Regions from separate parts of the Kitasatospora sp. NPDC056181 genome, predicted to be linked through region 1. Evidence: riboswitches for the same ligand, from Rfam matches in the RefSeq annotation. Region 1 holds a riboswitch; each other region holds the start of a gene.

Region 1 (4,269 bases):
GTGGGGAAGGTCGGAAGGTTCGGTCGGGTCGGATGGGGCCGGAAGGTGCGGGATGCGCCTACGGAGGGTCCTTGGGGGTCAGCGAGTCGTTGATCAGGGTTGCGATGCGCCGGGCGGAGCGGCGGGCCTCCAGGTGCAGCCGGCCGACGTTCACGTCCGGGTGCGCCAGCAGGGTGAGCACACAGCTGCCGCCCGCCGCGTAGGTGCCGATGTACCCGTACTCGCCGCGCACCAGCGACTCCCGGAACTCGCCCTGCCCGGTGGTGTCCGCGAGCCGCTGGGCCAGGCTCAGCGAGGCGGCGGTCATCGCGGCCAGACCGGAGGGCTCGGCCCCGTGGGTGTCGTGCGCGACCAACAGGCCGTCCACGCTGGCCACCAGACCGCCCGCGAGGTGCGGGACCCGATGCCTGAGGGCCCGCAGTTCGGCCAGCAGCTCGGTCTCCAAGGCGATCAGTTGTCTCCTTCCGACACGCTGCTTGAGCGCCCGCCTCATGACCGTGAGAGCGGGGTCGCGGGCGGAGAGTTGTTCAAAGTCGGGCCTCCAGAAGGGTTCGGACCCGGATCAGCAGCGCGATGTCCGGGTCGGGGACGGTCGGCGGGCGGGCCGCCGCCGGGGCCGGCGGGTGGACCGGGGCCGGCGGATGGCCCGCGAGCGGGCGGTGGCGGGCGGAGCGGATGGCGCTCACCGGGAGCAACCCCGCCAGGGCCGCGCCGGGGACGCGGCGGAGCAGCCCGGGCGGCGGCGCCGGCTGAGTTCCGGGCGGCGGCACGGGCGGCGGTCCGGGCTGAGTCCCGGGCGGTGCTTCGGTCCGTACCCCGGGCGCCGGTCCGGCCTGTGCCGAGGACCGCGACCCGGCGGCGTGCCGCGGGACGTCACGGCCCGGCGTGGCCAGCAGCCCGGCGGCGGCGAGGCGGCGGACGTCGGCCGTGGTGGCGAACCCCGAGCGGCCGAGCAGCCGCGCCAGCTCCGCCGGGGTTCTTCGGCCGTCGGCGTGGTCGAGCAGTTCGCGCTGACGCCGACTGGGCGGGCACGGCCGGCCCGGCCGCCTGCCCGGGGCCGCGCACCGCTCCTGGGCTCCGCCCGGGCGGACGGAACCGGACGCACCGGCCTGACGGACCGGACGCGGCGGGCCGTCCTCACCGATCCGGCCGGCCTCGGCGATCAAACCCGCCTCCCCGATCCGGCCGACGTCCCCGGTCCGGCCGACGTCCCCGGTCCGGCCCGCCTCGGCGGTCCGGCCGACCCGGCCCAGCGGGCGGACCGGTGCGGTGTCGAGCTGCGGCCAGGGCCAGATCCGGTCGAGCAGCCGGTGCCGGCGCTCCACCTCCCGGCGCAGCCGCGGGGCGCTGACCGCCGCGACCGGTCCGAGCCAGTGCCGTGCGCCCGGCTCGAAGGACCACGGGCCCGCCGAGGCCCCGGCGCCGTCGAGCACGAAGAACGCGGCGTCGTAGAGGGCGCCGAGCTGGCAGAGCTCCAACTCCCCACGGGTGAAGAGCCGTTGTTCGACCAGGGCGCCGCCGACCCGGCCGTGCGGGCCGTGGGTGCGGACGGCCTCCTGCCAGGCCTGCCGGGTGATCCGGCCGCAGCCGGTGAGCAGCGCGGCGAGGTCGGGCGCGCGGTCGGACTCGGCATGCACCACCAGGCCGTCGACGAGGTGCAGCGTGCCCGTGGGACCGTGCAGGGCGCCGGTCGCGCGCTCGTCGGCCAGTCGTTCGACGGCGCCGAAGGCCTCATCGGTGCTGAGTGGCGCGCCAGTGGCGAGGGCGTGGCCGGGGGCCATGACGTGACCGGGCACGATGGCGTCGACGTCGTTCATGCGGGCCGCCCGCTGACCGCCGGGGCGCCGGCGGCCCGGCCCGCTGGCCGAAACACGGCGCCCCGGGCCGGGGACGCGCCGCGCCGGCCCGCCATCGCGTTCGCCGTCCGAACGCCGGTCATCCGAGCACCAGTTCCTCGGCGAGGGCCTGCAGGCGGTAGCGGGCCGAGGCGAGGTTGCCCTCGGTCCGGTCGAGCCACAGGTGCAGGACGAGTGGACTGTCGAAGACGGTGTCAATGAAGCAGATCAGGTGGTAGCTGCGGCCCGCAGTGAGGATGATGTCCTGCAGAGGCGCCCGACTGTCCTCCGCCACGGTGAAGGTTTCACTCTCAAAAGCCGTACGTACCAAGTCGGTTGCCTCCGCGGCCGTGGTCTCGTGGTCGCCGGTGGGGCTGACGCCGGCGCTGCCGAGGGCGAGTCCGCTGCTCCAGTCGATGAGGCTGGCCGCGCGGGCACCGGCGATCGCCATGGCCGCGGACAGGCATTCGTCGATACCCGGCACTCAGGCTCCTTCGGACGGGTTGGGGCAGCCGGGCACGCTGGGCCGGCGCCGACCGGACCGCCACGAGCAGTGGCGGGTTCGACACGGAAGGCTACTGGCGGATTCCGTATGACGAACATTCCAATGGCATATTCACACCACAAGGGTCTGATTTCAGCCAAGCTATGACGTCGCATCAGATCGAGGCGACGGTCGAACGTGCTGGCCGGAGCCGACGCGGCGGGCCGCCGGGATCCGGCCCACCGGCCCACCTGGACCGGGACCTTGGCCGGTTGTCGGCCACGCCGGAGGGTTTCGGCCACGGACTGCGATAGGAGCGATCCGCGTACCGCGCCCGGCCGTTGCGGCTAGGGTGAGCGGCGCAGCCGGTCCGCACCCGTCCGCCAGGCGGGGTGCGTCGCAAGAGGGAATCCGGTGCGAATCCGGAACTGCCCCGCAGTGGTGCGTGGGAACGAAAGCCGTCACCCAGCACTGGACGCCGAGCGCCCGGGAAGCGAGGGCATGCTCACCGGGCCCGTCACCATGCCGGCCTGGTCGTTCGTCCGCGACGACCAGCCGCTCGCCGACACCGCCCGGCACGTTGCACTGGCGCTGCACGACGAGGTCGCCGACCTGGAGGCAACCGGGGCGGCCGTGGTCCAGGCGCACGAGCCGACCCTGCGGGCGTCTACGACATCCATGCGCCCCGCGTGCCCGGCACCGCCGAGACGGTCGCGCTGCTGCGGACGGGCGCTACGTCACCTGCCCGCCGGGCGGCTCCGGGTGAGCCCGGACCGCGGCCTCAAGACCCGCGCCTGGGCGGAGGTCCGGCCGCGCCTCGAACATCTGGCGGCGACGGCCCGGAGGTCCGCGCGACGCTCCAGGAAACGCCGAAGGGGCCGTTCCCAGTGCGAACGGCCCCTCCGGGGTAGAGCGCCAGGCCCGGGTCGAACGGACTCTTCCTACTGAAAGTAGGACGTGCTCCAGTAGCACCTCTGACGCCTGTCCGAGAGAGGACGTTCCCTCTCGACGGGATGAACAGTAGCAGGACATCACGCCTGCTCAGAAATCGGATGGACGACGACGGACGAGGTCAGGGCGGCCGCGCCCGACGGCCTCGACCCGCTCGACGCGGCCCCGCTCCCGTGCGGCCGGCGTCACCACCTGCAAGGCCTCGAGGTCTCCGGCGCCCGCCCGGGCACCCGGGTGCCGATCCTGCCGGCCGGGCAGGTGGAGAGCCTGCTCGGAAAGCCGTCGAACACCACCGGGCACGGCCGTAGGCTCGCCGGGTGGCCCACACCAAGAGCTCCTTCGTCTGCCTGCCCTGCCGTGCCTCGTACAAGCAGCAGTACGGCGACGTCCACGCCGGCGCCCGCGAACGTCCCTGCCCGCGCTGCACGCGGCCGCTGGTCCACACGGGCTCCGCCTTCGCCGCGCCGCGCCGCCGCGACACCGCCGCGTGGCGGACCCTCTCCGTGCTGCTGCACGCCGGCGTCCGCTTCCACAAGTGCCGTTGCGGCGGCCCGCACTTCCGCCCCCGCACCCCCGGCGAGGTCCGGGCGCGGATGGCCCACGCCCGCCGGACGGGCGAGTCCTTCGCCGCGTCCCTCGTCCGCCGCGAGCTCCCGTAGGGCCGGGCCGGGACTGGGAACCCCAGTCATCGCGGCGGTCCGGCGCAGGGACGCCCGGGCCGTGCGCGAGCTGCCGCGCGCCCCGGTCCGTCTCTACGCCGGCACCGCGGACCGCGACGTGGCCTTCGCCAACACGGAGTCCTGCCGTCGCAGCCTGGCCGCCAACGGCGTCGACGCACCGGTCGAGGAGATCGCCGGCGCCGACCACGTCGGCTCCGCGCTCGCCGCGTACCCGCGGATCGTCCGCTGGTTCCGCGAGCTTGCCACCCGCTCGTGACCGGCCCCGCACCCCGGGGTGAGGGGTGCGGGCCCGCCCGGCCGTCAGCTCCGCGGGGCGGGC
Region 2 (4,269 bases), on a different contig from region 1:
GCGGTCCTCCGGGTCCGGAAGGTAGGTGTCCAGCAGCGTCAGGTAGAACTGGACGTGCACGGCCTCCTCGAACAGCTGGCGCGACAGGTACAGGCGCGCCTCCGGGGAGTTGATGTGCTTGTAGAGGCTCAGCACCACGTTGTTCGCGACGATCGAGTCACCCGTCGCGAAGAAGGCGACCAGCCGGCCGATCATGTGCCGCTCGCCCTCGCTGAGCTTGGCGAGGTCGGCGACGTCGGAGTGCAGGTCCACCTCCTCGACGGTCCAGGTGTTCTTGATCGCGTCCCGGTACCGGTCGTAGAACGACGGGTAGCGCATCGGGCGCAGGGTCAGCTCGAAGCCGGGGTCGAGCAGCATCTTGCGGTCGTCGGGGGTGCTCACTGGCAGGCCTCGCAGGACTCGGGGTTCTCCAGGGAGCAGGCGATGGCGTCCTGCTCGGCCTGGGTCATGGTGGGGGCGGGAACCGGCACGGGCGCGGCGGTGCGGGCGGCACCGGACGCGGCCTGGGCGATCCGGGTCGCCGGGCGCGAGCGCAGGTAGTAGGTGGTCTTCAGACCGACCTTCCACGCGTACGCGTACATCGAGCTGAGCTTGCCGATGGTCGGCGCCGCCATGAACAGGTTCAGCGACTGGCTCTGGTCGAGGTACGGCATGCGGGCCGCGGCCAGGTCGATCAGCGCGCGCTGGGGCAGCTCCCAGGCGGTGCGGTAGAGCGAGCGGACCTCGGCGGGCAGCCAGTTCAGCTCCTGCACCGAGCCGTTGGCGTCGCGCAGCGCGTCCCGGGTCTGCTGGTCCCAGACACCGAGCTCCTTGAGCTCACGGACCAGGTACGGGTTGACCTGGAGGAACTCGCCGCTCAGCGTCTCGCGCTTGAACAGGTTGGACACCTGCGGCTCGATGCACTCGTACACGCCGGCGATGGAGGCGATGGTCGCGGTCGGCGCGATGGCCAGCAGCAGCGAGTTGCGCAGGCCGGTCTCGGCGATCCGGGCGCGCAGCGCCGTCCAGCGGTCGGCCCAGGCGGGCGCGGCCGACGGGAAGTGGTCGATGTGCAGCTCGCCGCGGGCGGCGCGGGTCTCGCCGTACGCCTCGTGGCGGCCCAGCTGCTCGGCCAGGTCGGCGGAGCGCTCGTACGCGGTGAGCATGATGCGCTCGGCGATCAGCGTGGAGAGCTGCTTCGCCTCCGCGGAGTCGAAGTCGATCCGCAGCTGGAAGAAGACGTCCTGGAGGCCCATCACGCCCAGGCCCACCGGCCGCCAGCGGGAGTTGGAGGTGCCGGCCTCGGTCGTCGGGTAGAAGTTGATGTCCACCACGCGGTCGAGGAAGGTGACGGCGGTGCGCACGGTGGCGTCCAGCCGCTCCCAGTCCATGGCGTTGAGGAGGTCCTCGACGGACGCGCCCGGGGCCACGTGGGCGCCGAGGTTGACCGAGCCGAGGTTGCAGACGGCGGTCTCGGAGTCGTCCGTGACCTCCAGGATCTCGGTGCAGAGGTTGGAGCTGTGCACCGTCCGGCCGGGCAGCGCGGTCTGGTTGGCGGCGCGGTTGGAGGCGTCCTTGAAGGTCATCCAGCCGTTGCCGGTCTGCGCCAGGGTGCGCATCATCCGGGCGTAGAGGGTCTGTGCGGGGATGGTGCGGACGGCCTTGCCGGCCAGCTCGGCCTTGCGGTACGCCTCGTCGAAGTCGGCGCCCCAGAGGTCGACCAGCTCGGGCACGTCGGCCGGGGAGAACAGCGACCAGTCCTCGTTGGCGTTGACCCGGCGCATGAACTCGTCCGGGATCCAGTGCGCCAGGTTGAGGTTGTGGGTGCGCCGCGCCTCCTCGCCGGTGTTGTCGCGCAGCTCCAGGAACTCCTCGATGTCCGCGTGCCAGGTCTCCAGGTAGACGCAGGCCGCGCCCTTGCGGCGGCCGCCCTGGTTGACGGCGGCGACCGAGGAGTCGAGGGTGCGCAGGAACGGGACGATGCCGTTGGACTTGCCGTTGGTGCCCCGGATCAGGCTGCCGCGCGAGCGGATCCGCGAGTACGAGAGGCCGATGCCGCCGGCGTGCTTGGAGAGGCGCGCGATCTGGGCGTACCGGGAGTAGATCGAGTCCAGGTTGTCCAGCGGCGAGTCGAGCAGGTAGCAGCTCGACATCTGCGGGTGCCGGGTGCCGGAGTTGAAGAGGGTCGGCGAGGAGGTCAGGTACTCCAGCCGGCTCATCAGGCCGTACAGCTCGGCGACCTCGCGCACCGACTGCTCGCTGTCGCCGACCGCCAGGCCGCAGGCGACGCGGAGCAGGAAGTGCTGCGGGGTCTCGACCACCTTGCGGGTGATCGGGTGACGCAGCAGGTAACGGGACTGCACGGTGCGCAGGCCGAAGTACTCGAAGCGGTCGTCGCCCTTGGCGTCGATCAGCGCGTCGAGCGCGGCGGCGTGCTTGGCGACGAAGTCGGCGGTGACGTCGCCGATCAGGCCCTCGGCGTGGCCGACGGCGATCGAGGCGGAGAAGGAGACCGAGCCCTGGGAGACCGCCTCGTCGACGATCTCCAGCGCGAGCAGCCGGGCCGCCAGCTTCGAGTACTGCGGGTCCTCGGCGATCATCGACGCTGCGGCGTCCACGGCCAGCCCGCGCAGCTCGGCGAAGTCCGAGCCGGCGTGGCGGCCGCGCAGCGCGGCGGCGGCGACATGGCCGGGGTCCACCTGGGGAAGGTCGACGCTGCGGTCGGTCAGCAGCCGGAGCAGCGCACCGCCGGGGTCGGAGACCGTCGGGTCGGCGGGGGCGGAGCTGGAACCCTGGGCGGGCAGGGTGGCTGAGGCAGCGGTGGTCAAGGCGCTCTCTCCTGGCGGCGATCGGCGGCGGTGGATCGGGGCACCGGGCCGTTTGGGGCAGGGGAGCACGGCGCGGCGGCCGGACGGCTCCGCGCGACGGTGTCATCCCCGGCCCGCCCGCGAGGCCCGGAAGTACTGCTGTGCTGGAGGCCTCTGCGGGGAGGCCGGGCGGCACGCCGTCGGCAGGTACTCGGACTCGCGGACTCTGGTCGGAGCCGCCCGCACACCGCTGCGGGGCAGTCCCGGATTCGCACCGGGTTCCCCTGCGTCGACAGCAGGGACGAGCATACATCTAGTGGCGGCTGACTTTCGCGGCACCATATGTAGTAGCCGGTGTGTCGCGGGGCGTGGCCCGGCGCTCCGGGCTCTCAGTGCAGCAGGAACACTTTGTACGTGCCGGAATCGCCCGTCGGGGAGCTGAACTGAGCGATCAGTCGGTAGCGTCCGCCGGCCTTGACCGCCTCGCTGACGGCCCGGTCCGTGGCGGTGGGCGCGGTGCTGTCGAGGACGATCATGGTGAACCAGGCGTTGCGGATCGCGGCGACCGTGCCCTCGTCCCCGTGGTGCATCACCCCGGCGGGATCCCGGTAGTCGGTCCCCTTGCGGGCCGAGACCCACTGCTCGGGCTTGCTGACGGCGCCCAGGTAGTACTCGGGCAGTCCGTCGACCTCGGTGAGGTAGCGGCCCTGCGGGGTGGTGTGCAGGCGCAGCACGCCGAGCAGCCGGCCCGAGTCGGGCCCGTCCTGGTACCGCAGGGCCGACTGCTCCAGCCCGAGGGCGAGCAGCACCACCCAGACCAGGATGCCCAGCTGGGGGTTGCGGAAGTGCGCGCCGACCAGCCTGGTGATGCCCACGCCGGCCAGCGGCGCGGCGAAGAGCATGCCGAAGCCGAGGTGGCGGAACATCACGCCGGAGGTGCCCAGGCACGCGTACACGACCGGGATCAGCAGCGCCGTCGCGCACAGCGTCACGCTCAGTGTCGTGCGGCGCAGCCGGGACGCCGTGATCGCGGCGTCCTCGGGCGACTCGTTCAGCCGCTCGCGGAGCGAGTAGGCGATCCCGCCCGCGCAGGCCAGCACGGCGAACAGGCCGCTCCACTGGACCGCGGAGAGGAGGACCGAGCCGGCCGGGCGGGCCTCGTGGCCGGCCGCGGGGGACCAGGCCCAGACGTCGTCCAGCAGGCCGGACACCAGGAGTCCCCCGAGGGCGCCCGCGGCCAGGAGGAGGGCGCGCCCGGCGGCGGGCCCGCGGCCCCGGTAGGGCCAGGAGGTGATCAGTGCTAGGGCGGCCAGGACGGGCACCGCGATCACTGCGGCGTACTCCACGGCGGCCGCCAGCGCAGCCGCCGGCACGGCCAGCAGGACGGTGGCCACGGGGGCGCGGGCGGTCCTCACGACGATCCAGGTGGCGAGCGCCACCAGGGCCACCGCGAGGGCGTCCGGAGCGGCGTAGAAGCCGACGA
Region 3 (4,269 bases), on a different contig from region 1:
CCGCTGGGCGTCGGACCGCGCACACGCGGGCTTCGGGCTCCAGTCGCACTGTCTAGATTTTCAGTCTAGACTACGGATCTAGATCCCCAGAAACCGAGGTGAGGCCATGCCGACGCCAGAGAACGAGCCCACACGGCCGCAGTCCCGCCCCTCACCGAAGAACGCGATCGGGCCCGCGCCGAACGCGGAGCCCGGGGCCACCCCGCAGCCGGCTCTGGCCTCGGTCGACCGGAAGCGTCAGCCCACCGGCGACGAGGCGCGGGGACGGGCGATGCGGGCCGCTATCAGCGCCATCGCCGAGAAGGGCCCCGCAGCCGTGCGGATGTCGGACATCGCCGCGCGGGCCGGCATGAGCACCGGGCACATCCTGTACCACTTCGGCAAGAAGGACCGCCTCCTGCTCGAAGTCCTCGCATGGAGCGAAGCGGACCTCGTGACCCGGTTCCAGCAGGCCGCGGACCAGGCCGCCTCCCCCTCGGAGAAGCTGGCACTGTTCGTCCGCTTCTACCTGCCCCGCCACCAGGGCGACGAACGCTACGCGCTGTGGACGCAGGTGCTGGCCCAGCGCCACGACGACGCCGGCCGGCAGCTCCTCACCGCACTGTCCGACGCCTGGGAAGAGCACCTGGAAGCCATCCTTCTCGAAGGCCGGGCCCTGGGGCAGTTCGCCGACGTGGATCCGTCCGAGTTCGTCATCAGGGCCGTGGCCATGCTCAACGGGCTGTCCGGAGACGTGATGTTCGGACGCCCGCGCTGGCAGCACGCCTCCGCGCACACGTTCGCCCTTTCCGCTCTCGAACGGGAACTGCGGCCGACCGGTCGGGCGTGACGGGTCGACGACGGAGACGCGGCCCGCTGGATCGGCAAGAGCGCGGCCGGCCGGCCGCCCTGCCGGCCCGAGCCCCAGCACCCGGCCCCGGCCCTCACCCTTACTGAGGCTGCCGCCGACGGTGACCACCCGGCGGCCGCACCGCCGGCGCGGCGCCCGGGCGGGTGGAAGTGCCCAGCCGACCGGGCGCGCCCATGATCCGGGTGGCGGGCCGGGGCATGCGTCCGGGGGCCGTCTCGGCCGAGCGGGTCCGAGGAGGGCGGCATCCATCCCGACGGCACGTCAGGCTGTCGCCAGGGGCCGTGCCCACCTGTGCTCCGCGTCGATCGCACCACCCGGGCGGTGCTCGGCGCAGTGGGATCCCGATGGCGCGACGCGAACCCGGACCTCTGGACTTACTAGGACGTCCAACTATATGGTCGATGACAGGTCCGCGGTGTCAGGGAAGCCGGTGTGAGTCCGGCACGGTCCCGCCACTGTGACCGGGGAGTTCGTCCTCGCAGATGAAGGCCACTGGCAGCCAGCCGGGAAGGCCCGGGGGCGCGCGGTGATCCGGGAGTCAGGATACCGGCCGCGGGTGGTTCGTGTTTTCCACGAGGATGGAGACGACACGCATGACTCCGGGCTGCTGTTCCCGTTCCGCTGCCGTGCTGCCGACCGTCAGGTGCCACCGCGCCTGACGGTAGGTCAACAACGCCATTTCGCGACGACGCATGACCGTGCGCCCGATCGCCGGCGATGGCGCTGCTCTCCATTCCTCCTCTCCCCAACCCTGTCGAGAGAAGGAACCCGATGGTCCGAGAACTGACCCACTTCATCGCCGGCAAGCGCACCGCCGGCACGTCCGGCCGCTTCGGCGACGTGTACGACCCCAACACCGGCCGGGTGCAGGCCCGGGTGCCGCTGGCCGACCGCGCCGAGGTCGAGGCGGTGATCGCCGACGCCGCGCAGGCCCAGCCCGCGTGGGCGGCCTGGAATCCCCAGCGGCGGGCGCGCGTCCTGCTGCGCTTCCTGCAGCTGGTCGAGCTGGAGAAGGAGGAGCTGGCCAGGCTGCTCTCCGCCGAGCACGGAAAGACCGTGGCCGACGCCCACGGCGACATCCAACGCGGCCTGGAGGTCGTGGAGTTCGCCGCCGGGATCCCGCACCTGTTGAAGGGCGAGTTCACCGACAACGCCGGCACCGGCATCGACGTGTACTCGATGCGCCAGCCGCTCGGCGTGGTCGCCGGCATCACGCCGTTCAACTTCCCGGCGATGATCCCGCTCTGGAAGGCCGCGCCCGCGCTGGCCTGCGGCAACGCCTTCGTCCTCAAGCCCTCCGAGCGCGACCCCTCGGTGCCGCTGCGGCTGGCCGAGCTGTTCCTGGAGGCCGGGCTGCCGCCGGGCGTGCTCAACGTGGTCAACGGCGGAAAGGAGGCGGTGGACACCCTGCTGGGGGACCCGCGGGTGGAGGCGGTCGGCTTCGTCGGATCCACCCCGATCGCGCAGTACGTGTACGCGACGGCCGCCGCCCACGGGAAGCGGGCGCAGTGCTTCGGCGGTGCGAAGAACCACATGATCGTGATGCCGGACGCCGACCTCGACCAGGCGGCCGACGCGCTGATCGGAGCCGGCTACGGCTCGGCCGGTGAGCGGTGCATGGCGATCTCGGTGGCGGTCCCGGTGGGGGAGGAGACCGCGGACGCCCTGGTGGCGAAACTGGTCGAGCGGATCGCCGCACTGAAGGTCGGGCGCTCGGACGACCCGGCGGCCGACTTCGGGCCGCTGGTCGGACGCGACGCCCTGGACCGGGTGCGCGGCCACCTGGACCTCGGGGTCGCGGAGGGAGCCGAACTCGTCGTGGACGGGCGGGACTTCCGGCTGGATGGCCACGAGGACGGCTTCTTCCTCGGCGCCTCGCTGTTCGACCGGGTCACGTCGGACATGCGGATCCACCGGGAGGAGATCTTCGGGCCCGTCCTGACCGTGGTGCGTGCCGCCGACTACGAGGAGGCTCTGCGGCTGCCCAGCGAGCACGAGTTCGGCAACGGTGTCGCGATCTACACCCGGGACGGCGACACCGCCCGGGACTTCGCCCGCCGGGTGAACACCGGCATGGTCGGGGTCAACGTGCCGATCCCGGTGCCGATCGCGTACCACACCTTCGGTGGCTGGAAGCGCTCCGCGTTCGGCGACCTCAACCAGCACGGGCCTGATTCGATCCGCTTCTACACCCGCACCCGCACCGTCACCTCGCGCTGGCCCTCCGGGGTCAAGGAGGGCGCGAGCTTCACCATGCCGACGATGGGATGAGCGCCGTGCACGACCTCACCGAGGATCAGCGCGCCATCGCGGACACGACGAGGGCCTTCGCCCGCGAGCACCTCGCCCCGAACGCGGTCGAGTGGGACCAGACCAAGCACTTCCCCGTTGACGTGCTTCGCAAGGCGGCGGATGTCGGCCTGGCCGGCGTCTACGTCCGTGAGGAGTCCGGTGGCTCCGGACTCACCCGCGCCGACGGCGTCCTCGTCTTCGAGGCGCTGGCGACCGGCTGCCCGTCCATCGCCGCCTACCTGTCCATCCACAACATGGTCGCCTGGATGATCGACCGCTACGGCGACGACGCCCAGCGCGCCCGCTGGCTGCCCGGCCTCTGCGCGGCCGAACAACTCGGCAGCTACTGCCTCACCGAGCCCGGTGCGGGCTCGGATGCCGCGGCACTGACCACGCGGGCCCGCTGGGACGGTGACCACTGGATCCTCGACGGCGTCAAGCAGTTCGTCTCGGGTGCGGGAGCCTCGCAGGTGTACGTGGTGATGGCCCGCACCGGTGGACCGGGGGCAGGCGGGGTCTCCGCGTTCGTCGTGGAACGCGGAGACCCGGGGGTCTCCTTCGGGCCGAACGAGAACAAGATGGGCTGGAACGCGCAGCCGACCCGGCAGGTGCGGCTGGACGGTGTCCGGCTGCCCGCCGACCGGCTCCTCGGGGCCGGGGGCGAGGGCTTCCGGATCGCCATGAAAGGGCTGAACGGCGGCCGGCTCGGCATCGCCGCCTGCTCCCTCGGCGGCGCGCAGGACGCCCTGGAGAGGGCCACCGGTTACTTGGCCGACCGCGAGGCGTTCGGCGCCCGGCTGCTGCACGCCCAGGCCCTGCAGTTCCGACTCGCCGACATGGCCACCGAGTTGGAGGCGGCCAGGTCGCTGCTCTGGCGGGCCGCGACCGCCCTGGACCGGGGCGATCCCCGGGCGCCGCAGCTGTGCGCGATGGCCAAGCGCTACGCCACCGACACCGGCTTCGAGGTCGCCAACGCCGCGCTCCAACTGCACGGCGGCTACGGCTACCTGGCCGAGTACGGCATCGAGAAGATCGTCCGAGACCTGCGGGTGCACCAGATCCTGGAAGGAACCAACGAGATCATGCGCGTCATCGTCGCCCGCGGCCTGACCGGAGCCGCGTGATGA

What was found. Region 1 has a riboswitch for cobalamin ahead of ACFC1F_RS18585 (hypothetical protein). Riboswitches for the same ligand answer to the same signal wherever they lie in the genome.
Region 2: linked by a shared signal. The riboswitch ahead of ACFC1F_RS01430 (ribonucleoside-diphosphate reductase subunit alpha) and the one ahead of ACFC1F_RS18585 (hypothetical protein) in region 1 are both predicted to bind cobalamin.
Region 3: linked by a shared signal. The riboswitch ahead of ACFC1F_RS27035 (CoA-acylating methylmalonate-semialdehyde dehydrogenase) and the one ahead of ACFC1F_RS18585 (hypothetical protein) in region 1 are both predicted to bind cobalamin.

The regions. Positions count from the first base shown of each region.
Region 1 covers NZ_JBHJUK010000044.1:26,766-31,034, reverse strand. Annotated here, with positions in the region: gene ACFC1F_RS18600 (roadblock/LC7 domain-containing protein) at 59-445, opposite strand; gene ACFC1F_RS18595 (hypothetical protein) at 528-1,817, opposite strand; gene ACFC1F_RS18590 (hypothetical protein) at 1,936-2,319, opposite strand; cobalamin riboswitch at 2,721-2,851, shown strand; gene ACFC1F_RS18585 (hypothetical protein) at 2,821-3,267, shown strand; gene ACFC1F_RS18580 (deoxyxylulose-5-phosphate synthase) at 3,588-3,929, shown strand; gene ACFC1F_RS18575 (hypothetical protein) at 3,991-4,206, shown strand; gene ACFC1F_RS18570 (DinB family protein) at 4,251-4,269, opposite strand, start outside.
Region 2 covers NZ_JBHJUK010000002.1:50,059-54,327, forward strand. Annotated here, with positions in the region: gene ACFC1F_RS01425 (ribonucleotide-diphosphate reductase subunit beta) at 1-357, opposite strand, end outside; gene ACFC1F_RS01430 (ribonucleoside-diphosphate reductase subunit alpha) at 378-2,783, opposite strand; cobalamin riboswitch at 2,971-3,112, opposite strand; gene ACFC1F_RS01435 (glycosyltransferase family 39 protein) at 3,176-4,269, opposite strand, start outside.
Region 3 covers NZ_JBHJUK010000081.1:26,750-31,018, reverse strand. Annotated here, with positions in the region: gene ACFC1F_RS27040 (TetR/AcrR family transcriptional regulator) at 107-829, shown strand; cobalamin riboswitch at 1,229-1,420, shown strand; gene ACFC1F_RS27035 (CoA-acylating methylmalonate-semialdehyde dehydrogenase) at 1,622-3,121, shown strand; gene ACFC1F_RS27030 (acyl-CoA dehydrogenase family protein) at 3,118-4,266, shown strand; gene ACFC1F_RS27025 (enoyl-CoA hydratase/isomerase family protein) at 4,266-4,269, shown strand, end outside.